DNA from 3 places in the Microbacterium sp. NPDC007973 genome. Region 3 is predicted to be linked to each of the others. Evidence: predicted binding sites of a transcription regulator. Region 3 holds the regulator's gene; each other region holds the start of a gene.
What was found. The regulator LexA, encoded in region 3, represses DNA repair genes until DNA is damaged. The targets are predictions, from matches to a motif close to TCGAACANNTGTTCGA.
Positions count from the first base shown of each region.

Region 1: the regulator LexA is predicted to act here: its motif matches at 5,103-5,118, upstream of ACFZA2_RS08470 (Rv2578c family radical SAM protein).
Region 2: the regulator LexA is predicted to act here: its motif matches at 2,186-2,201, upstream of ACFZA2_RS13340 (YbaK/EbsC family protein).

Region 1 is NZ_JBIBJJ010000002.1:707,133-714,301, forward strand. Features, by position in the region: gene ACFZA2_RS08460 (DEAD/DEAH box helicase) at 343-2,451, shown strand; gene ACFZA2_RS08465 (hypothetical protein) at 2,664-3,842, opposite strand; gene ACFZA2_RS08470 (Rv2578c family radical SAM protein) at 3,991-5,094, opposite strand; gene ACFZA2_RS08475 (hypothetical protein) at 5,222-5,914, shown strand; gene ACFZA2_RS08480 (AAA family ATPase) at 5,962-7,169, opposite strand, start outside.
Region 2 is NZ_JBIBJJ010000004.1:129,245-136,413, reverse strand. Features, by position in the region: gene ACFZA2_RS13355 (acetolactate decarboxylase) at 1-517, shown strand, start outside; gene ACFZA2_RS13350 (Lsr2 family protein) at 586-924, shown strand; gene ACFZA2_RS13345 (Glu/Leu/Phe/Val dehydrogenase dimerization domain-containing protein) at 987-2,060, opposite strand; gene ACFZA2_RS13340 (YbaK/EbsC family protein) at 2,315-2,791, shown strand; gene ACFZA2_RS13335 (glycogen debranching N-terminal domain-containing protein) at 2,944-4,896, opposite strand; gene ACFZA2_RS13330 (carbohydrate ABC transporter permease) at 4,893-5,726, opposite strand; gene ACFZA2_RS13325 (carbohydrate ABC transporter permease) at 5,804-6,919, opposite strand; gene ACFZA2_RS13320 (extracellular solute-binding protein) at 6,922-7,169, opposite strand, start outside.
Region 3 is NZ_JBIBJJ010000001.1:193,398-200,566, forward strand. Features, by position in the region: gene ACFZA2_RS01000 (histidinol-phosphate transaminase) at 1-806, opposite strand, end outside; gene ACFZA2_RS01005 (LysM peptidoglycan-binding domain-containing protein) at 890-1,240, opposite strand; gene lexA (transcriptional repressor LexA) at 1,499-2,188, shown strand; gene ACFZA2_RS01015 (prolyl oligopeptidase family serine peptidase) at 2,306-4,192, shown strand; gene hflX (GTPase HflX) at 4,301-5,818, opposite strand; gene ACFZA2_RS01025 (methyltransferase) at 5,916-6,560, shown strand; gene dapF (diaminopimelate epimerase) at 6,741-7,169, opposite strand, start outside.

The DNA.
Region 1 (7,169 bases), on a different contig from region 3:
GGGCGGCTGGGTCGTGGGGCGTGTCCCATTTGTGACGGTGCGTGTCCCAGTCCTGGTGCCTGTGGGCGGGCGGGACTGGCAAGAAGTGGGACGAGGGGCGGCGGGGGTGTCGACGCCGGGCGTGGATGCCATTCCCAGGCGCGGGCTGTAACGTGGGGCGGTCGGCTCTGGACACCGCGTGTGATGCGCGGATGGGTTTGTGAGTCCAAGGGGCCGATGGACAGGACGCGATCGCGGCCTCGACCATCATCAGTGAATGGCCCCCGGCCGACGACAGTCCGGGTATCTCACCGCCACGAGCGGTGTCGCTGTTTCGCGCGAACAGAACCCAGGAAGTCCCCCATGCCCAAGAACAAGAAGCCCGCCGGCGGCCGCGCCGCGAAGAACTTCGAGCCGCGCTACGGCGCCAAGACCTCCTTCCAGGACCGCAAGCGTCGTCCCGGTGTCGAGGGGCCCGTCAAGCCCGGCAGCAAGAGCCCCAACCACCGCGGCTACCGCGCCGAGACCGAGGCCGCCCCCGACAAGCGCCGGTGGAGCGCATCGGATCGTGCCGGCCGCGACGAGGCCCGTGGCATCCGCCAGTCCGCTCGCGACGGCCGTCCCGCCCGTTCGTTCGACGACCGTCCCGCGCGTTCGTTCGACCGGAACGACCGTACCGCCCGGTCCTTCGACCGGAACGACCGTGCGGCGCGTTCGTTCGATCGGAACGACCGTCCCGCCCGGTCCTTCGACCGGAACGAGCGCCCGGCGCGTTCGTTCGATCGTGACGAGCGTCCGCGTCGTGACGCGGGTGAGCGCCCGGCCCGGTCCTTCGACCGGAACGACCGTCCGGCGCGTTCGTTCGATCGCAATGACCGTCCGGCGCGTTCGTTCGATCGGAACGACCGTCCCGCCCGGTCCTTCGACCGCGAGGACCGTCCGGCGCGTTCCTTCGACGACCGTCCCGCGCGTTCGTTCGACCGCAACGATCGCCCGGCGCGTTCGTTCAATCGGGACGACCGTCCCCGTCGTGACGGCGGTGAGCGTCCGGCTCGTTCCTTCGACCGCAACGATCGTCCCGCGCGGTCGTTCGACCGTGACGAGCGCCCCCGTCGGGACTTCGGCGACCGCCCCGCCCGTTCGTTCGACGAGCGTCCGCGTCGCGCCGACGGCCCGAGCCGCTCGGACTGGAACGCCGGCCCGAAGCGCTCCGCCGAGCACGAGCAGCGCGTCGACGTCGTGCACGAGCGACTGCAGGCCGAAGCGGTGGATGCCGCGACCGTGACCGGCGCCGGCTTCGCCGAGCTGGGTCTCGGCGACAACATCGTCCGCGCTCTCGCGGGCCTCGGTGCCGACAAGCCGTTCCCGATCCAGGCCGCGACCGTGGCGCCGATCCTCGAGCGACGCGACGTTCTGGCCCGTGGCCGCACCGGCTCGGGCAAGACCATCGCCTTCGGTGCGCCGCTCGTCGAGAGCATCCTGCGCGCCCAGGCCGGTCAGCGTCGTGAGTTCGGTCGCGCGCCGAAGGCGCTCATCCTCGCGCCGACCCGCGAGCTCGCCCTGCAGATCGACCGCACGGTGCAGGTCATCGCCCGCAGCGTGGGGCTCTTCACCACGCAGATCTACGGCGGCGTCCCCCAGGCGCGTCAGGTCGGTGCGCTGAAGAAGGGCGTCGACATCATCATCGGCACCCCGGGTCGCATCGAAGACCTGCTCAACCAGGGCAAGCTCGACCTCTCGCAGGTGCAGGTCGCCGTGCTCGACGAGGCCGATCACATGTGCGAGCTCGGCTTCCTCGAGCCCGTGCAGCGCATTCTGCGCGCCACCGCGAAGGGCAGCCAGAAGCTGCTGTTCTCGGCCACGCTCGACCGCGAGGTCGCGGCCCTGGTCGACGAGTTCCTCGTCGAGCCGGCCGTCTACGAGGTCGCCGGTGAAGACCAGGACTCGAGCACGATCGAGCACCGCGTGCTCGTGATCGAGCACCGCGACAAGGCGCAGATCCTCGACTCGCTCGTCGATCGCGAGGGCAAGACGCTCGTCTTCGCCCGCACCCGGGCCTACGCCGAGATGCTCGCCGAGCAGTTCGACGACGCCGGTATCGCCGCCGTCGCGCTGCACGGCGACCTGAACCAGCAGAAGCGCACGCGCAACCTCGAGAAGCTCACCTCGGGTCGCGTCAACGTGCTCGTGGCCACCGACGTCGCCGCTCGCGGCATCCACGTCGACGACATCGATCTGGTCATCCAGGCCGACGCCCCCGACGAGTACAAGACGTACCTGCACCGCTCGGGCCGCACCGGTCGCGCCGGTCGCAGCGGCACGGTGGTGACGCTCATCACGCGTCAGCGTCAGCGCCGGATGACCGAGCTGCTCGACCGTGCGGAGATCGAGGCGCCGTTCGAGCCGACGCAGCTGGGCGACGACGTGCTCGAGGAGATCTCGGGTCGTCAGCTCTCCGACGTCACGTCGTAATCCGTCACACCGGTAAGCCCCCGCTCGCGTTCGCGCGGCGGGGGCTTCTCCGTACCGGAAGACCCCGCGGTATCTCGAGGGTCGGAGCTGTATGGATTTGTCGCCGGTCTCTCTCGGTTGGACGCCCGCCGTCTATGCAGCGTCACTCGGTTGCCTCCCTTCGTGCCCACGCTGTTGGCCTTTGGGTGAACGGGCGGTCGGGAGGGGCGGCTTCACACGCTGGAAATGTCGTCGCGCCGGCGGAGTCGGCGGCGTAGTTCGGCGGGATCGGATAGGACGCGGTCCCAAATTTTGAGTAGTTCGAGCGCGTTTGCTTCATCGCTCGTCTGCGCGATGAAGGCGTCGCCTTCGGAATCGAAGCTGTGAGTCCGAGGGAAATGCTCTGGCTGCTCGGCGATGACGCGCTCCAGCGCGGTTTCGAGCTCGAAGCTCGTGGGCAGTTCGTGTTCATCGCCGCCGAGGGCCTCGGCGAGCCAAACCCAGTCAGTGAAATGTATTTCGACCGGGCCACTATCGCTCTTAATGAGATCGAAGTGGCTGTGTGCCGCGTTCGGGGCGGGGGTGACGTGCCAATTCTTGCGCTTCGCCGCGGCAGCGAAATTCGAGTCGAAGGCGGTGCCGTATGCCGAGAAGCTGTCAACCGTCAGCTCGAGGAGTCTGGCGAGCCCTGTCATTCTCGATGTGCCATCGATTCTCAGCCGCTTGAGTGCGGGCAGCGTCGTCAGCGCCTCCGCGTGGTCGATGCATCGAACGTTTACGAGATGTAGCTCTTCGAGACCCCGCAGTCGTCGGATGGGCGAAAGGTCGATCTGACGACAGTCGAGGAGGGACAGACGTGCCAGATTCGGGAGGCTGCCGGCGAGATGCTCGAAGTCAACCTCCGGTGACACGACGACGAGGGATCGAAGAGAAGGAGACAGCGGCGTCGATGACGTGAGGGATGGAATCTCCACACATGCGTCGCGCAGATTGGGTGCGTTCAAAGCACTCAGGAGACCGCGGCCGTGGATGTTGACCTGTTCCAATTCGGCGAGTTGCGACAAATCAACCGTGGGCATGGCGGCGGCCTTGTAGGGGTCGTTGTACAGGTAGCGCAGGGAAGTCATCCGCGGCAGCGCGTCTGCGCCTCTGACGTCTGGGCCAGCGGCGCAGTGTAAAACGGCGAGTTCCGCGGCTGTCTCCCCGAGCTGTTCCAGGTCAAAGACGCCTTGAACGTAGAGTCCGAACCCGTCCGAGATGAGGCTCCGAATTTCGGGCACAGCGGGCCCAACCGCCGGCCATTCTTCGGGGATGTGCACGACCGGGTCATTGGTCATGCCGTCCCACGAAACGAAGTCACGCACCGACTCCGCGACGATCCACTCGCTTCGCCCCTCCGGATTGAGGTCCATCAGCGCGCCAACTCTCCCTCGTGCGACCGCATCGTCCCCGACGCTACCGCTTGGGACTCAATCCAGGGAGCCTCCCAGCCTGTGGCATAAATCGGATCGTGGGAATGTGCGGGGTGGCGGTCTGTGGCACGACATATGCGGCCACCGATCAGAACAGCCTCGGCTCGCTCGCCGGGGCGACCCGGGGGCGAGGGGATGCCAGGCCCCGGGTCGTGCGGACCGGCCCCAGGCTGCTCGTGGCCGGGGTGCGGGCCGCGAGTCCCGGTTGCGGGCGACCGCGTGGGTGGTCGTCTTCGTCCCAGCCGTCGAGTCCGTGCAGGCGCAGCAGAGGGCGGAGGCGCTTGCCGAGCCACGTGCGGTACGCCGTGGGTGCGGTGACCGAGACGCCGGGATAGAGGCCGCGGTACGACGACACGAGGTGCGGATGCTCGCGTTCGAGCCACTCGAAGAACCACTGCTTGGCGCCCGGGCGCAGGTGCAGTGCGCCGTAGACCACCCTCGCGGCGCCGGCCGCACGCAGGCGGGCGAGGGCGTCGTCGAGCGCCGGGATCGAGTCGGTGAGGTGGGGGAGGATCGGCATGAGGAACACCGTCACGCGGAATCCCGCCGCCGTCGCGGCGCGGACCGTCTCGAGGCGCGCCTCGGCGCTGGGGGTTCCCGGCTCGATCGAGTGCTGAAGAGCGTCGTCGAAGACGGCGATCGACATCGCGAGCGAGACCTTCACCTGCCGGGCGGCGTCCGCCAGCAGCGGCAGGTCGCGCCGCAGAAGCGTGCCCTTCGTGAGGATCGAGAAGGGTGTTCCGGTGTCGGTGAGGGCACCGACGATGTCGGGCATCAGGCGGTAACGCCCCTCGGCCCGCTGATAGGGGTCGGTGTTCGTGCCGAGCATGACCGGTTCGCGCGCCCAGGATCCGCGCTGCAGCTCGGTCCGCAGAACGTCGGCGACGTTGACCTTCACCACGATCTGCGAGTCGAAATCGGCACCGGAGTCGAGGTCGAGATACTCGTGCGTCTTGCGGGCGAAGCAGTACGAGCACGCATGGCTGCAGCCGCGATACGGATTCACCGTCCAGTCGAACGGCATGGCGGACGCGCCGGGCACGCGGTTCAGGGCGGTCTTGCACAGCACCTCGTGGAACGTCATCCCCGCGAACTCGGGGGTCGAGACCGACCGGACGAGACCGTCGATGCGCTCCATGCCGGGCAGCGCCGCCGTGTCGTCGACGCCCAACTGCTGACCCTGCCACCTCATGCGAATAGTCGAACACATGTTCTATCCGGAAGCAAGGCCGACCTCTTCACATGCGTCCGCATGGACGAACCGCGAACCGCTACTGTGGCTGCCAAGCCCGCCCCGCGCGGGTGGACAGGGGGCGGACATGGATGCGGACCGGCACGTGTGGGGGCACACGCTCGTGAACGTGTCCGCGCGCCGGGTGGAGTCGCTGCATCCCTCCTTCGTGGTGCGGCATCCCACCCTGTCGGGATGGATCTGGCTCGGCGTCGCGGTGGTGCTGCTCGTGGTCTGCGAGATCTGGGCCGAGGACGACACCGCAGCCGTCGTCATCTCGCTGCTCGGCGCCCTGCCGTCGCTCGGCGCGACGCTGCTGGTTCTCGCGCAGACGCCGCGCACGCATCTCGCGTACGAGGAGTCCATCCTCGGTCACTTCTTCGCGCGGTTCTTCGCGGTCCTCGGCGCGCTGATCCTGTGGGTCGGCTCCGTCGTCCTCGGCGCGGCGGTCGCGGTGCAGCTGGCCGAGGACACCGGGGCGGATCCCGAGAAGGCATGGGTCGAGGCCTTCGAGATCTTCGGTGCGGTCGTGCCGTTCATCGTCGCGATGCTCTGGGCCGTGCTCGTCTTCCGCTGCGTCGGGTACATCGCGCGCCTGCGCGGGTGGGCGGGCGTACCCGAGCGCCATCGGATCCCCGACGAGTTCCTCACGGAGCTGCCGCACACCCGGCGTGTCGTCATCGGACTCGCGCACCCCTCGCTCCTGTTGGTCGCGGGAGTGCTGAGCATCGTCGTCGCCCTCTTCGCGGCGGCCGAGGTCGCATCCAGCGGCATCGCCTGACGCCTCCGCGCTGCCGCGTGGGACCCCTCGACCGGGGGACGATCACCTCACGCGAACAAGCGAGCGGCCAGGAACCGCAGAGCCTCCGTGCCCACCTCGAGGGACTCCTCTTGATCTCGGCGTGCGTCGTCGGGCAGATCGGGATCCGCCAGAATGCCGCGGATCACGCGCTGCCAGCCGGCGAGGATCTCCACGAGGAACTCCTCGTCCCCGTCCGCCAGCGACACCGCCAGCTCGGCGTCGTCGAGCGGCCATCCGCTGGGAGCGAGGGGGCCGGAATGCCGCGCGGTCGCCGCGCTGCCGGCGGCCTGGAGCCGTTCCGTGCGGGCCGCGATGACCGGATCGCCACCGACGCGTTCGACGGAGCCGGTGTTGCCGAGCGCGGCGTAGACGGTGTGCCAGACGGGCATCGGGAAGCTCAGCTCGTGGGTCGGCTCCGAGGTGTCGACGAGCGGGTCTTCGGCATCCTGGTCGAACGCGATCGAACCGACCGTGTCGTCGCCGACGGTGTCGAGGGCGACCCAGTGGCCGTTGGTCTCGTCGTGGTAGCCGATCTCCCCCGAGGGCGACACCTGCGTCGAGGGGCCGCCGGGGCGCGGAACAAAGGGGGTCTCGGTGGCGATGTACGCAGAGGGGGACGGTGGAGGGGTTTCGGGCCGAGCCCCCAGCAGCACGCGCGTCAGCGCGGCTCCCGAGTCGAGGAGCTCGTCGAGGGCCGCGGTCAGGTCGTCATCGGTCGGTGCCTCCTCGCCCCGGACGGCGGCGCGGAGCACGGTGCCGCGCAGCAGCTCCTTCGCGAACGAGCCCGTCGTGCCCTGCGCGCGGTCGGCTGCGGCCTCGATCGCCTCCGCCGAGAGCGGCAGGCCCTGGGCGTAGCGACGGAACAGTCGGCGTCGGTCGGCGTCGTCGGGGAGCGGGATCTCGACGCCGAGGTCGACGCGACCCGGTCGGGCGGCGAGAGCCTCCTCGAGGATCTGCACGTGATTGGTGGTCATGACGAAGGCGATGTCGGCATCCGGTTCCAACCCGTCCAGGGCGTCGAGCACGTCGAACAGCACGGGCTCGGGCGAGAAGCCGCGATCAGCCGCCACCAGGTCGATGTCTTCGAGCACGACGAGGGCGGGGGCGAAGGTGCGCGCGATCTCGGCCGCCGCGGTGATGAAGCGGATGCTCGACCCGGTGAGCACGACGGCCGTCGTCTCCGGTGTGCGGGCGAGCAGGTGGCGCACCGTGAGCGTCTTGCCGGTACCGGGAG
Region 2 (7,169 bases), on a different contig from region 3:
CTTCGTCGACGTGTGCGCGATGGGCGAGGGGGTCGCCACCGTGGTGCGCGACGCCGACTTCGCCGACCTCGAGAGCCACGTCGGGGCCCGGCTGGCCAGCCGCAACCTCTTCCACGCCGTGCGCCTCGACGGCGTGATGGCGCGGGTGCGCACGCGCGTCACGCGACGGCAGGAGCCGCCGTTTCGCCCGCTCGCGGAGGTCGCCGCGGAGCAGATCGAAACGGTGGCGTCCGACTGCGCGGGTTCTCTCGTCGGGTTCTGGATGCCCCGGATCTATCAGGGCATCACGGTCGCCGGGCTCCACCTGCATTTCCTCGCCGACGATCGCACCGTCGGCGGCCACGTTCTCGACGTGCGCGTGGGCGAGGGCCGCCTGCGCATGACGGCATATGCGCGTTTCGCGCTCCGGTTGCCGGACGACGAACAATTCCGGCGCACGGAACTCACGCACGACGAGGATCATCGGATCGTCGCGGTCGAGAGTCGGCCGGCCGTTCCGGAAACCGGTGAAAGCTGACGAAGAAGCGGGTGAATTCGCAATATCGCGCCCCGGGGAGGCGCGAATTGCCGTCTTACGATCGGCGCATGGCGAAAAAGCACATCACGCAGGTGATCGACGATCTCGACGGTTCGGTCATCGACGACGGAACCACCGTCCACTTCTCTCTCGAAGGGCGTTCGTACGAGATTGATCTCTCGAGGGAGAATGCCGACAAGCTTCGCGAGGCTCTTTCGCCTTTCATCTCCGCCGGTCGCGCCGTCGGCTTTTCTTCGCCGTCCGCCCGAAAGGAATCGCGGCGCCGCCCCGCGCCCACCCGCGACCTGGTCGACGTCCGCACGTGGGCCGAGAAGAACGGCTATTCCATCAATACACGCGGACGTATTTCGGAGGTCGTCCTCGCGGCGTACGACGCTGCACACTGAGTAGTCGAAGGAAAGCCGGATGCCGTGGGAAACGGCATCCGGCTTTCTTCGTCCCGGGCGTGTCAGACGAAGGCGCCGTCGCCCGCTCCGACCGCGAGACGCTCGGCGGCGAGGCCCTCGGCGGCGGCGAGCGGGGTGACCCCGCGCGACTGCGCCTCGTCGAACACGCGGCGCACGGTGTCGCCGATGTCGGCCACGCGCCCCATGATCTGCTCCAGCGTCCCGCGCTGCTTGGCCACGAGGTCGAGGTAGATCACGCCGCCCGCGTTCACCACGAAGTCGGGGGCGTACAGGATGCCGCGCCGTGCGAGCCGCTCGGCGCCCGAACGCTCGGCGAGCGGGTTGTTGGCGGGGCCGCAGACCGCGCGCGCGTCGAGGGCGTCGATCACCGCGTCGGTGAGTACACCGCCGATCCCGGCGGGAACGAAGACATCGGCCGGCACGAGGTGCGCCTCGCTCGGCTCGACCCACGCGGCGCCCAACTCGGCGGCCAGCGCGCGCTTGGCGGGGTTGACGTCGGTGACGGTCAGCGTCGCGCCCTCGGTCGCGAGGCGCTCGGCGAGTCGGCTGCCGACCTGGCCGAGACCGGCGATCGTGATGCGGCGACCGGACACGTCACTCGTGCCGACCGCGCGCTCCAGCGTCGCGACGAGGGAGGCGTAGACGCCGAGGCTCGTGGGCCCGGCCGGCTCGCCCGACCCGCCCACGGTGTCGGGCAGGCCCACGACGTGCGCCGTGCGCTCGCTCACCACGAGCATGTCGTCGGTGGTGGAGCCCACGTCCTCCGCCGTGCGGTAGAGGCCGCCCAGGCTCTCGACGGCGTCGCCCAGGTCGAGGAAGGCGGCACGGCGGCGCTCGGCGTCGAGGACCGTGCCCTCGGTGAGGCCGATGACGCTCTTTCCGCCGCCGGCGTCGAGTCCGGCGGCCGCGTTCTTCAGTGTCATCGCCGCCGACAGGCGGAGGGCGTCGCCCAGGGCGTCGGTCCAGGAGGGGTAGGTCCACAGTCGCGCTCCGCCGAGGGCGGAGCCGAGGACCGAGGAGTGCAGCGCGACGGCGATGAACAGGCCGCTGCGGCGCCCCGTCATCACCTCCACGCGCTCGTGGGCGAAATCGGGCAGGGGCAGGGCGTTGGTCATCGCGTTCCTTGTCGTCGGTCGCCTTGTGGGCGGCACGTTTCGAACGCCGCGGCGTTGCGGCATCCACCCTCCATTCTGGCGCGCGCCGACGCCGAGCGCGACGCCGCCGCGCGCGGGTGACCGCCGAGATCACCCGTTCGGTGCGAGATCGCACCGTCCGAACGGTCGGGGAGGTGTCGTTTCGCGCCGAACGTGCGATCTCGGCCCGGCCTCGGGCGGCGGAGCGGCGCGATGACGGGCCTAGGCTGACGGGCATGACCGACGCCCTGCCCGCCCGGAGCCGCCTCGTCGCCGCGTCGCTGGAGGCGGCCGGCATCCCCGGGAAGATCGTCGTCCTGCCGGATGCCGCGTCGACGGCCGCCCTGGCGGCCGCAGCCCTCGGCATCGCGGTGGGCGCGATCGCGAACAGCCTCGTGTTCTGGAGCGACGACGAGCCGCTGCTCGTGATGACCAGCGGCGCGCACCGCGTCGACACGACGGCGCTGGCCGAGAGGCTCGGGCGCGGCGCGATCCGGCGGGCGACGCCGGAACAGGTCCTCGCCGCGACCGGTCAGCCGATCGGGGGCGTCGCGCCGACCGGGCACCCCGCTGCGCTGACGACCGTGGTCGACGAGGACCTCGCCGCGTTCCCGCAGATCTGGGCCGCGGGCGGGACGCCGCACACGGTGTTCCCGCTGACCTTCGACGAGCTCGTGCGGCTGACGGACGGCACGGTGGCGCGGGTCGCCTGAGGTCACGCCGGAGATCAGCGGCGTCAGGGTGGCGCGACGCGGCGCGGGGTGGCCCCGGGGTCATTTCCGGCGCCCCGGGGCTACCTCGAGCGCCCCGACCGGTGAGGGAAGGGCCGGGCGGCGCGGCGGGGGGTCCGCGCCGCCCGGCGGACTCACGCCAGGGGGGACGGCGTGAGGGCGGTGAGGCAGACGACGGCGGCCGCGGCCGACCACGCCTGCGGGCGGCACGCCGCGGGGTACGGCGTGGGCACGGAGGAGTCGGTGCGCGGGTCGCCGCTGTGCAGCTCGGGCACGCGGTAGGCGAATCCCTCGGCGGCATCCAGGAGTCCGTCGACGACGGCCCGGGCCTCGGCGGTCAGGCCCGCCCGCAGCATGCCGTGGGCGGCGATCGCGGTGTCGTGCACCCAGACGCTGCCGCCGTGGTACGACAGGGGCCAGTACCCGTCGGCGCCGGTCGACATCGTACGGATGCCGTACCCGCTCGACATGCTCTCGCCCAGCAGGAGCGACGCGACGTGCTGTTCCTCGTCGGGGGAGAGGATGCCGGTGCCGATCAGGTGGCCGATGTTGCTGGTGAGGGTGTCGACCGGCCGCTTGGCGTTGTCGAGGGCGACGGCGGGGTACCGGCCCTCCGGCGTCTGCACCCAGTACGTGTCGGCGAAGCGCGCCTTGAGGTCGAGCGCCCAGGTGTGCCAGAAGGCGATGTCGTCGGCATCCGTGTCCGCTCCGAAGGCCTCGAGCAGCTCGGCGCCGGCGAGGGCGGCCTCGTAGGCGTACGCCTGCACCTCGCACAGGGCGATCGGACCCTCGGCGAGGCTCCCGTCGCGCCACTGGATCGAGTCGCCGGAGTCCTTCCAGCCCTGGTTCGACAGGCCGGTGCCGAGGCGGTCGATGTAGTCGAGGAAGCCGTCGCCGTCGCTGTCGCCGCTGTCGCGGATCCAGCCGAGCGCCGCGCGCAGCGCCGGCAGGAGTTCCCGCACCTCGGCCTCGGGCATGCCCGCGCGCCACGCATCGGCGAGCAGGCAGATCCACAGGGGGGTGGAATCGACGCTGCCGTAGTACTTCGGCGGCAGCACGATGCCCTCGCCCGGGATCTCCAGCGACGATGCCCGCAGCTCGTGCAGGATCTTGCCCGGCTCCTGCGCCGTCCGGGCGTCGTCGTCGGTCCCCTGCAGGCGCGCGAGCACGCGGAGAGTGGATGCCGCGATCTCGCGGTCGAGGGGGAGGGCCAGGCGGGCGGCCCAGATCGAGTCGCGTCCGAAGAGCGTGAAGAACCAGGGCGCACCGGCCGCGAAAAACGCGTCGTCGGGGTGGTCGGGGAGCACGAGGCGCAGTGCGTCGAGATCGTCGAGCGCCGTCCGCAGCCATCGGGCGAGGCGCGGGTCGGCGGCGGCGGATGACACGGCGGCGGCGTCCCAGCGGGCCGGGACGGCGGGCGAGTCGACGACGAGCGTGTCGTCGCGAAGGCTCAGGGTGAAGCCCAGCTGAACCTCGCCGAAGGCGGGAACGTCGACGTCCCACGCGGCCTCGACGCCCGCGTCGCCGATGGAGATCCCGGCCCCGGGGGCGTGGAGGGAGAGTCCCTGGGCCCCGGCGTCGACGCGCACGCCCTCTCGCTCGGGCACCGTCTCGGCGGCTCGGGGATGTGCGTGGCCCGACTTCACCTCGTGCAACTGGGCGAACTCCGGCGTCAGGCGCAGACGCAGGGTGGTGCGGAGGGGCCGGTCGACGCGCGAGCGGATGATCCACGACTCGCTGACGAGACCGTCGTCGACCCGGCGGTCGCGCACCAGCCGCACCTTCGGGTCGGGGGTGGTGTCGTCGACTCCGCGGAGGAGCCCGCCGAAGACCACGCGCGAGGCGCCGTCGGGGGCGGTCGAGATCCACTCGATCGGCGAGTCGTCGCACGAGGCCGTGAGCGCGCTTACGTGACGCACATCGCCGTGGTAGACCCCGTGAACGGCGGCCGTGCCGATGGCGCCCGTCGCGTCCGACCACACCTGGGTGGGGGCGCGCAGCACGATGAGGGCGTCGTTGAGGAGCGGTTGCAGGGGCATGGTCTCGGTGGTCGTCCCGTTCGGCGAGGTGGTGGGGGCGGTGGTCATTCTTTGACGGCTCCTTCGCTGGCGTTCATGATGCGGCGCTGGAAGATGAAGAACACCACGGCGACCGGGATCGTCATCAGGGCCGCGGCCGCGAGTTTGAGGGGGAATTGGCTGCCCTGGCTGAGCTGCCCGCTGGCGAGGGATGCCACGCCCTTGGTCAGCGTGGTCAGCTCGGGCGACTGGGTGGAGATGACGAAGTGGCTGAGCTCGTTCCACGACCCCTGGAACGACAGGATCACGATCGTGATGAGCGCGGGGCGCGCCATCGGCAGCACGACCGACCAGAAGACGCGGAAGGTCCCCGCTCCGTCGATGCGGGCCTGCTCCTCGACGGACGGCGGGATCGACTCGAAGAAGTTCTTCATGATGAACACGCCCGCGGCATCCACGAGGAGGGGCAGGATCATGCCCGCGTACGAGTCGTACATGCCCAGCTGATTGATCACGAGGAACTTGGGGATCAGCAGCACCACCGCCGGAACGGCCATGACCGCGACGAGGCCGGCGAACACGATGCCGCGACCGCGGAACTGCAGGCGCGCGAGGGCGTAACCGGCGAGGGAGTTGAAGAACACCCGGCCCGCGGTGACGAACACCGTCACGACGACGGAGTTGCCGAACCACACGGGGAAGTCGGAGTTCAGGAACAGGCGCTCGTACGCGGCCCACGTGAAGGGCTGCGGGACGAGCGAGATCGGGTCGGCCGCGGCGGCGGCATCCGTCTTGAACGAGGTCGCCACTTGCACCAGGAACGGATAGATGTACACGAGGGCGAGCAGGAGCAGCAGCACGTACAGGCCGATCTGCCAGCGCAGGGTCTTCGCCGACATGCGGTGCTTCGCGGGGCGCGTGGGGCCGTCGACGCGCTGCTCGGCGAGCACCGTCGTCTGCGGGGATGCCGTGGCGGTCATCGCTTCGCTCCCTTCGCGCCCTCGCGGGGCAGTTCGTACTGACGGAGGCGCCGGCGCGAGACCGGGCGGTCGCGCAGCACGAAGCGCTGAAGGATCGTGAGGGCCACGATGATGACGAACAGCACGAAGGCGATCGCCGCACCCTGTCCCCACTGCTGCGAGAGGAACGCGGACGAGTAGCTGAGGTAGGCCGGGGTCAGGGTCGTCTTGCCGGGGCCGCCCTGGGTGCCGGTGTAGATCTGGTCGAACACCTGCCAGGTGCCGATGAGGCCGAGGGTCAGCACGGTGAACAGCACGGGCTTGAGCTGCGGGAGGGTCACCCGCCAGAAGCGCTGCCAGCCGTTCGCGCCGTCCATCATCGCGGCTTCCTGCACGTCGGCGCCGATGTTCTGCAGCCCCGCGATGAACAGGAGCATGAAGGTGCCCGAGGTCGTGAAGACGGCCATGAGGATGAACGCCGACATCGCCACCGACGGACCGGCGAGCCAGTCCCACCACGACACGCCGAGCATCGTGTTGCCGGTGAGGAAGGCCGGGCCGCTCGTCACGCCCAGCGCGCCGAGAAGGTTGTGCACGACGCCCGAGGGGTCGCTGAACCAGTTCGGCCCGTTGATGCCGAGCCACGAGAGCACCTCGTTGACCGCCCCGGATGCCGAGAAGAGGAACAGCCACAGCACGGTGATCGCGACCGAGCTGGTCACCGAGGGGAAGTAGAACGCGGTGCGGAAGAGGCCGCGACCGCGCAGCACGGCGCGGTTGACGAGCACCGCGAGGAAGAGCGAGAGGGCGGTCTGCAGCGGGACGACCAGCAGCACGTACCAGGCGTTGTTGCGCAGGGCCGTGCCGAAGTCGCGCTCGGCGAGCCCGCCGCCGGTGGTGACGGCGGCGTAGTTGTCGAGGCCGACGAAGCCGACGTTCGAGGAGAACGGACTGCCGCGCCCGGTCCAGTCGGAGAAGCTCACCCACAGCGCCATGAGCACGGGGACGAGGAGGAACACGCCGAGGATGATCAGCACCGGGGCGGTGAACAGCCAGCCGGCGGCGGCCTCGCCGCGCCGGATCCCCGCGGAGGGGGTTCCGGCCCGACGAGGCGCTGCGGTGAGAGCGCTCATGATTACTTGACGATGGCCTCGAGGTTGGACTGCGCCGTCGACAGCAGCGCCTGCGGGTCACCGGTCTTCAGCGACTCCAGCTGGGCGTTGAAGTCGGTGATGACGTCGGCCGCCCCGGCCATGTTCGGCGGGAACTGCGCGTAGTCGGCACCGGCGAGGAACGCGGTCTTGTCGGGGTTGGCGGTCGACCATGCATCGGCGGCCGACTGGATCGAGGGCATCGGGCCGAACGCCTTCGAGAAGGCCAGCT
Region 3 (7,169 bases):
GCGGCCGTCGCGGCGGCCTGCGTCAGCGCGCTGAGGTGGTACGGCAGCCGCACCAAGCGGAGCGCGTCGACGAACGCGGGGTCGGCGGCGAGGTAGCCGACGCGGGCTCCCGCGAAGGCGAACGCCTTGCTCATCGTGCGCGAGACGACCAGCCGCGGGCGCCCGGGCAGCAGCGAGATGGCCGACGGCTCATCGCGTGGGGCGAACTCCTCGTAGGCCTCGTCGACGATGACGACCCCCTCGAAGGCGTCGTACACCGCCTCGATGACGTCGAGGCGCAGCGGGGTGCCCGTGGGGTTGTTGGGGGCGCAGAGGAAGACGATGTCGGGACGCTGCTCGCGCACCTGCGTCGCCGCGAACTCAGCGGAGAGGGTGAAGTCGTGCGCGCGCTCCCCGGCGATCCACCGGGCGCCGGTGGCGCGGGTGAGGATCGGGTACATCGAGTAGGTGGGGGCGAATCCCATGGCCGAGCGGCCAGGACCGCCGAACGCCTGCAGGATGTGCTGGAGGACCTCGTTCGAGCCGTTGGCCGCCCAGATCTGATCGGGGTTCAGTCCGTGCCCGAGGTACTGCGCGAAGGCCTCACGGAGAGTGGTGAATTCGCGGTCGGGATACCGGTTGACATCGCGGAGGGCACGAGCCACGGCATCCAAGATGTCGTCGGCGACTTCGGACGGAACGGGGTGCGTGTTCTCGTTCACGTTCAGCGCCACGGGCAGCGCGGCCTGCGGTGCCCCATAGGGCGTCATGCCCCGGAGATCGTCGCGAAGCGGGAGGTCGTCGAGGCGTACGTTCACCTCACCCATCGTAGGCGGCGGTGACACCGACGGATCACGCTCGCGGGTTGGGCGGATCGCCCCTGCCGTCGGCGTCGATCCCGTGCGGACGGTCAGTTCGCGGGAGCGTATTCGGCGGGGATGGCGATGCGCTGACCCGCCGTGACGGAACCGCCGGACAGGGCGTTGAGACGCGTGATCTCGGCGACCACGTCGCGCGGGTCGGCCGCGGGCGCGAGCTCTTCGGCGATCGACCACAGCGTCTCGCCGCTCATGACGGTGATCTCGGTGAACGACCCGGCGGGCGCCCCGGCCTCGTTCGAAGCGAGCGCGGCTCCCCCGCCGACGACGGCGAAACCCAGGGCGATGGCGAGGGGAAGGGCGACCAGGAACGCGACGACACGGCGGCCGCGCGCGGTGATACGCAGGCGGGTGGTCGGGGCGGTGATGGCGATGCTGCTCATGATGTGCTCCTCGGTGGGGAGAGATTCGCACCCCGCCCTCGGCCGGGAGGGCGGGAGTGCGAATCTGTATTCCGAATCTATCTTCGATACTTTCGATGTGTCAAGACCGCGGATATCGGAGACGGATCGAACGCGACACGCGCGCCGTTCCCTGCCTTCCGGCTCATTCACCGGATACGGTTTCGACACGGAGACCTCATCACCAACCTCCGACATTCGAATTTCCGCCGCATCGACAGCGGCGCGAGGGGAGCACAGATGACCGACGCGACGACCGCCGCCGGCCGCGAACGTCCGCAGACTCGGCGACGCAAGAACCTGAGCGACAAGCAGCTCGCCATCCTCGAGGTCATCCAGCGATCGATCGCCCGGCACGGCTATCCGCCGAGCATGCGCGAGATCGGCGACGCGGTCGGCCTGAAGTCGCTGTCGAGCGTGACCCACCAGCTCAACCAGCTGGAACTGAGCGGCTACCTGCGGCGCGACCCGGGCAAGACGCGCGCCATGGAAGTCCTCATCGACCTCCCCGGTGCCGCCGCCGAGAACCCGGCCGACACGGTTCCCGCGCTGGGCGACGCCGCCCTCGTGCCCCTCGTCGGCCGCATCGCCGCCGGCGTGCCCATCACCGCCGACCAGCAGGTGGAGGAGATCTTCCCCCTCCCCCGCCAACTCGTGGGCAAGGGCGAGCTCTTCATGCTCAAGGTGTCGGGCGACTCGATGATCGACGCCGCCATCTGCGACGGCGACTGGGTCGTCGTACGATCGCAGGCGACGGCCGAGAACGGCGAGATCGTCGCCGCGATGCTCGACGGCGAGGCGACCGTGAAGACGTTCCGCCGCCGCGACGGCCACACCTGGCTGCTCCCCCGCAACAGCGCATTCGAGCCGATCCTGGGCGACGAGGCCGTCGTGCTCGGCCGCCTCGTCGCCGTCCTGCGCGCCGTCTGACCTTCCCCGCCCCGGGGCCGGATGCGCGCTCGGGCATGGCATCCGCCCCTCTCGGCTCGCTCGTCGCGAGGACCGCGGGTCTCCGTCGATGTCGGACGCCCTGCCTAGGCTGGAGTCATGGCTGACACCCTCCCCTACGGTTCCTGGCCCTCCCCGATCACGCCCGCGTCCGTCGCCCAGGCCTCGCCGCGCGTCGACGGCGCACGACTGGTGGGAGACGAGGTGTGGTGGGGCGAGTCCGTCCCCCACGAGGCCGGTCGCGTCGCCGTGAAGCGTCGCCGCGGCGACGGCTCCGTCGAGACGGTGCTTCCCGCACCCGCCGACGCGCGCTCCGCGGTGCACGAGTACGGGGGCGGCGCCTGGACGGCGTCCGACGACGGGGAGCTGTACTACGTCGAGAAGACCGACCAGCGCGTCTATGCCCTCCGCCCGGGCGAGACCTCGCGCCCGCTGACCCCCGCCGACGACGCCGTGCGACACGGCGGACTGCGCTGGGAGCACGGGGTGCTCCTCGCCGTGCGCGAGACCCACGAGTCGTCGCGGGTCCCGGCCCGGGCCATCGTCCGCATCCCCCTCGACGGGCCGGCGGAGATCCTCGCCGAGGGCAGTGACTTCCTGGCCCAGCCGGCCCTCTCGCCCGACGGTCGCCGCCTGGCCTGGGTGGCCTGGGACCACCCCGACATGCCGTGGGATGCCACCGTCCTCCGCGTCGCCGACCTCGAGACGGGCGAGGTCCACGACGTCGCGGGCGGTGCGCGCCGCGCGCCCGTGCAACCCGTGTGGATCGCGGATGACGAGCTGCTGTACGCGGACGACCCCGCAGGCCGCTGGAACCTCTTCCGCCGCCCCCTCGACGGCGATGCGCAGCCGCTCGCCCCGGCGGACGCCGACACCGGCGGCGGCCTGTGGGTACTCGGAACCCGGTGGTTCGGAGCGGCCGACGACGGGCGCGTCGTCGCCGTCCGGACGAACGGGGCCGATGAGGTCGTCGAGATCGCACCGAGCGGCGTCCGTCCCCTCGACGTCCCCGTCGTCGCCGGCGCCGCGATCGACGACGCCCGCGGTTCGCAGGTGCTCGTCTCGGGTTCGGACGCCGGCGGCCGATCGGGCCTCTGGCTCGTCGACCTCGATTCCGGCGTTGTCGACCTCGTGACGGGAGGCGCCGGCCCGTGGGGAGACGAATGGATGCCGACGGCCCGCGCGCTGTCGACGGACGGACCGCACGGTCCGGTGCACGCTTTCGCCTACGCCCCCACCAACCCCGACGTCGCCCCCGTGGCGGGTGAGCGCCCGCCGTACGTCGTGCTCGTCCACGGCGGACCCACCTCGCACGTCGGCCCCGCTCCGTCGGCGAAGACGGCGTTCTTCACGAGCCGGGGTATCGGTGTCCTCGACGTCAACTACGGCGGTTCCACGGGCTACGGGCGCGCCTATCGGGACCGCCTGAAGGGACGGTGGGGCGTGGTCGACGTCGACGATGTCGCCGCCGCGGCATCCGCCCTCGCGGAAGCGGGACTCGCCGACCCCGAGCGCCTCGCCATCGCGGGCGGCTCGGCCGGGGGCTGGACGGTGCTCGCCGCCGTCACGCGCACCGACGTGTTCGCAGCCGGCATCTCCCGCTACGGGGTGGGCGACGCCCGCGCCCTCGCGGAAGACACCCACGACTTCGAGGCGCGCTACCTCGACGGGCTCATCGGGCCTCTGCCCGATGCCGAGGCCGTGTACGTCGAGCGCTCACCCCTGAGCCGCCCGGAGCTCTTCCGTGTGCCGCTGCTGATCCTGCAGGGATCGGAAGACCGAGTGGTCCCCCCATCGCAGGCGGAGGCCATCCGCGACGCCCTGACGGCGCACGGCGTCCCGCACGCGTACGTCCTGTACGAGGGTGAGGGGCACGGGTTCCGCCGGTCGGAGACGGTGATCGACTCCCTCGAGCGCGAACTCGGCTTCCTCGGCGCGGTATTCGGCTTCGAGACCCCGGGTATCCCCGCGCTCGAGCTCGACTGAGCCGCCGCGGTCCGGGCGACTCACCCGCGGCGCCGAGGCGCCGAAGAGCGCCCTTACGGCGATGGGCCCCCGCGCGCACGCGCAGGGGGCCATCGTGCCGCGCGGGCCTCAGCCCTCGAACGCCGCCAGCTCGGCGGCGAGCCGGGCGCCGACGTGAGCGTGCAGGTAGGTGCCGTTCTCGCGGTGCTCCTGCGCCACGATGAGGCCGCTCTCGTGCACCGCCGACACGAGGTCGCCGCGGTCGTACGGAACGACCGCCTGCACCTCGACCGCCGGCAGGGGCAGCGCCTCCTCGATCGCGGCACGCAGTTCGGCGATGCCCTCACCGGTGCGCGACGACACGAATTTCGCGTTCGGAGCGAGACCCCGCAGCACGAGCCGGTCGTCTTCGCTCACGAGATCGGCCTTGTTGAAGACGACGATCTCCTGCCCGAAGTTCGCGTCGACATCGCCCATCACGTCGCGCACCGTCATGAGCTGGGCGGCCGGGTCGGGGTGCGAGGCATCGACGACGTGCAGGATGACGTCGGCGTCGCCGACCTCCTCGAGCGTCGAGCGGAAAGCTTCGACCAGCTGATGCGGGAGGTTGCGCACGAAGCCCACGGTGTCGGTCAACGTGTACACGCGCCCGTCGGTGGTCTCGGAGCGGCGGACCGTGGCATCCAGGGTCGCGAAGAGGGCGTTCTCCACGAGCACTCCGGCGCTCGTGAGGCGGTTGAGCAGGCTCGACTTACCGGCGTTGGTGTACCCGGCGATCGCCACCGACGGGATCGTGTGGCGCTTGCGCTCGGCGCGCTTGGCCTCGCGGGCGGGGGCGAAGTCGCGCAGCTGCTTGCGCAGCTGGGCCATACGCGTACGGATGCGGCGACGGTCGAGCTCGATCTTCGTCTCACCGGGTCCGCGGGAACCCATGCCCGCTCCGCCCGCACCGACCTGTCCGCCGGCCTGACGCGACATCGAGTCGCCCCATCCGCGCAGTCGCGGGAGGAGGTATTCGAGCTGCGCGAGTTCGACCTGGGCCTTGCCCTCACGGCTCTTCGCGTGCTGGCTGAAGATGTCGAGGATGACCGTCGTGCGGTCGATCACCTTCACCTTCACGACGTCTTCGAGCGCACGCCGCTGGCTGGGCGCGAGCTCCGTGTCGGCGATGACGGTGTCGGCGCCGACGGCGGCGACGATGTCGCGAAGCTCCGCGGCCTTGCCCCGGCCGACGTAGGTCGCCGGATCGGGGTGAGGCCGACGCTGCAGGACGCCGTCGAGCACGACCGCTCCGGCCGTTTCGGCGAGCGCCGACAACTCGCGCAGCGAGTTCTCCGCATCCGTCTGCTCCCCCTGGGGGTGCACGCCGACGAGCACGACGTTCTCGAGGCGCAACTGGCGGTACTCGACCTCGGTGACGTCTTCGAGCTCGGTCGACAGGCCGACGACACGGCGCAGCGCCGCGCGTTCCTCGCGGTCCCACTGGTCGCCGTCGCTATCGCCGCCGTATGCGGTGGTGCTGTCTTGAAGGGCCTGAGCGGCACCGAAGACCCGGACCCCGCGGTGCGCTTCGGCGCGCGCGAGCACACGGTCGACCGGATCCACGGCTGACGCGTCGATGCTCGGGGGTGTGGTCTGTTCGGTCATGTGTTCCTTTCGTCGCGGGCGGGGCCCGCGGTGGTACTGATGTTCTGGCACTTTATCCGCCCCGGCACCCGAGGCTCCGGTCGGATATCCTGTGCGGATGGGGAGCGAGCACTACTTCAGCGCGTCGCCGTCGAGTCCCGAGCAGCTCCGCCGCATCCGCGTGACGCTGGCCGGTCGCGAACTCGAGGTGGTCACGGCGGGCGGCGTCTTCAGCCCCGAGCACGTGGATGCCGGCACCTCGGTGCTGCTGGCCAACACGCCTCCCCCGCCCGCCGGTGGGAACTTCCTCGACCTGGGGTGCGGGTGGGGTCCGATCTCGTTGTCGCTGGCGCTCGCGTCACCGCACGCGACCGTGTGGGCGGTCGACGTCAACGAACGTGCTCTCGATCTCGTGAGGCGCAATGCCGAGTCGCTCGGCCTCACCAACATCAACGCCGTGCGCCCGGAAGATGTTCCCGACGACGTGACGTTCCGCACCATCCGCTCGAACCCGCCGATCCGGGTCGGCAAGAACGAGCTGCACGGCATGCTCCAACACTGGATTCCGCGCCTGCAGGAGCGCAGCGACGGCTGGTTCGTCGTCCAGCGCAACCTCGGCTCCGATTCCCTGCAGCGCTGGCTCGCGGCGACCTTCCCCGAGGGCTACGGCGTCCAGCGCGCCGCCACGGGCCGCGGGTACCGCGTCCTGCGGGTGCGCCGCCACGGCTCGCCCCCGAGCGAACTCATCGATGTCGTCCGCTGAGCCGACGGCGTCCGCCGCGCCGTCGTCAGAGGGGGCGCGCACGGGAGCGGAGCCCCGTCGGTGGAATCATCCGCTCGCGCCCGCGAGCCGGCATCCGGCTGCCACGGCTCGAGCGCGCACGCGCCGTCTCCCCGCGACGTTTGACGTCGCGCGATTCCGCTCCGACGCCCCGTTCCGGTATCAGGCGAGAGCGACCTCGCCCGTGAACACCAGCGATGCGGGACCCGACAGGAAGACCCGCCCCTCGGCGACGCGCACGCCGAGCGTGCCGCCCGGGGTGTCGACGACCCAGTGATCGGGAGCGGCGGCGCCCGCCCAGTGCCGCACGGCGAGCGCGGCGGCGGCGACGCCCGTTCCGCAGCTGAGGGTCTCGCCGACCCCGCGCTCGAACACGCGCAAGCGGATCGCCCCGACGCCGTCGCGCACGAGCGGGTCGGCCGGGACGACGAATTCGACGTTGGCGCCGTGTCGCGGCGCGGGGTCGAGTACGGGTTGGAAGGTCAGATCGAGCCCCTCGAGCTCGGCATCCGACGACAGGGCGACGACCACGTGCGGGTTGCCGACGTCGATGCCCACCCCCGGGCGCGCGACGCTCAGGCCCCTCGCGCG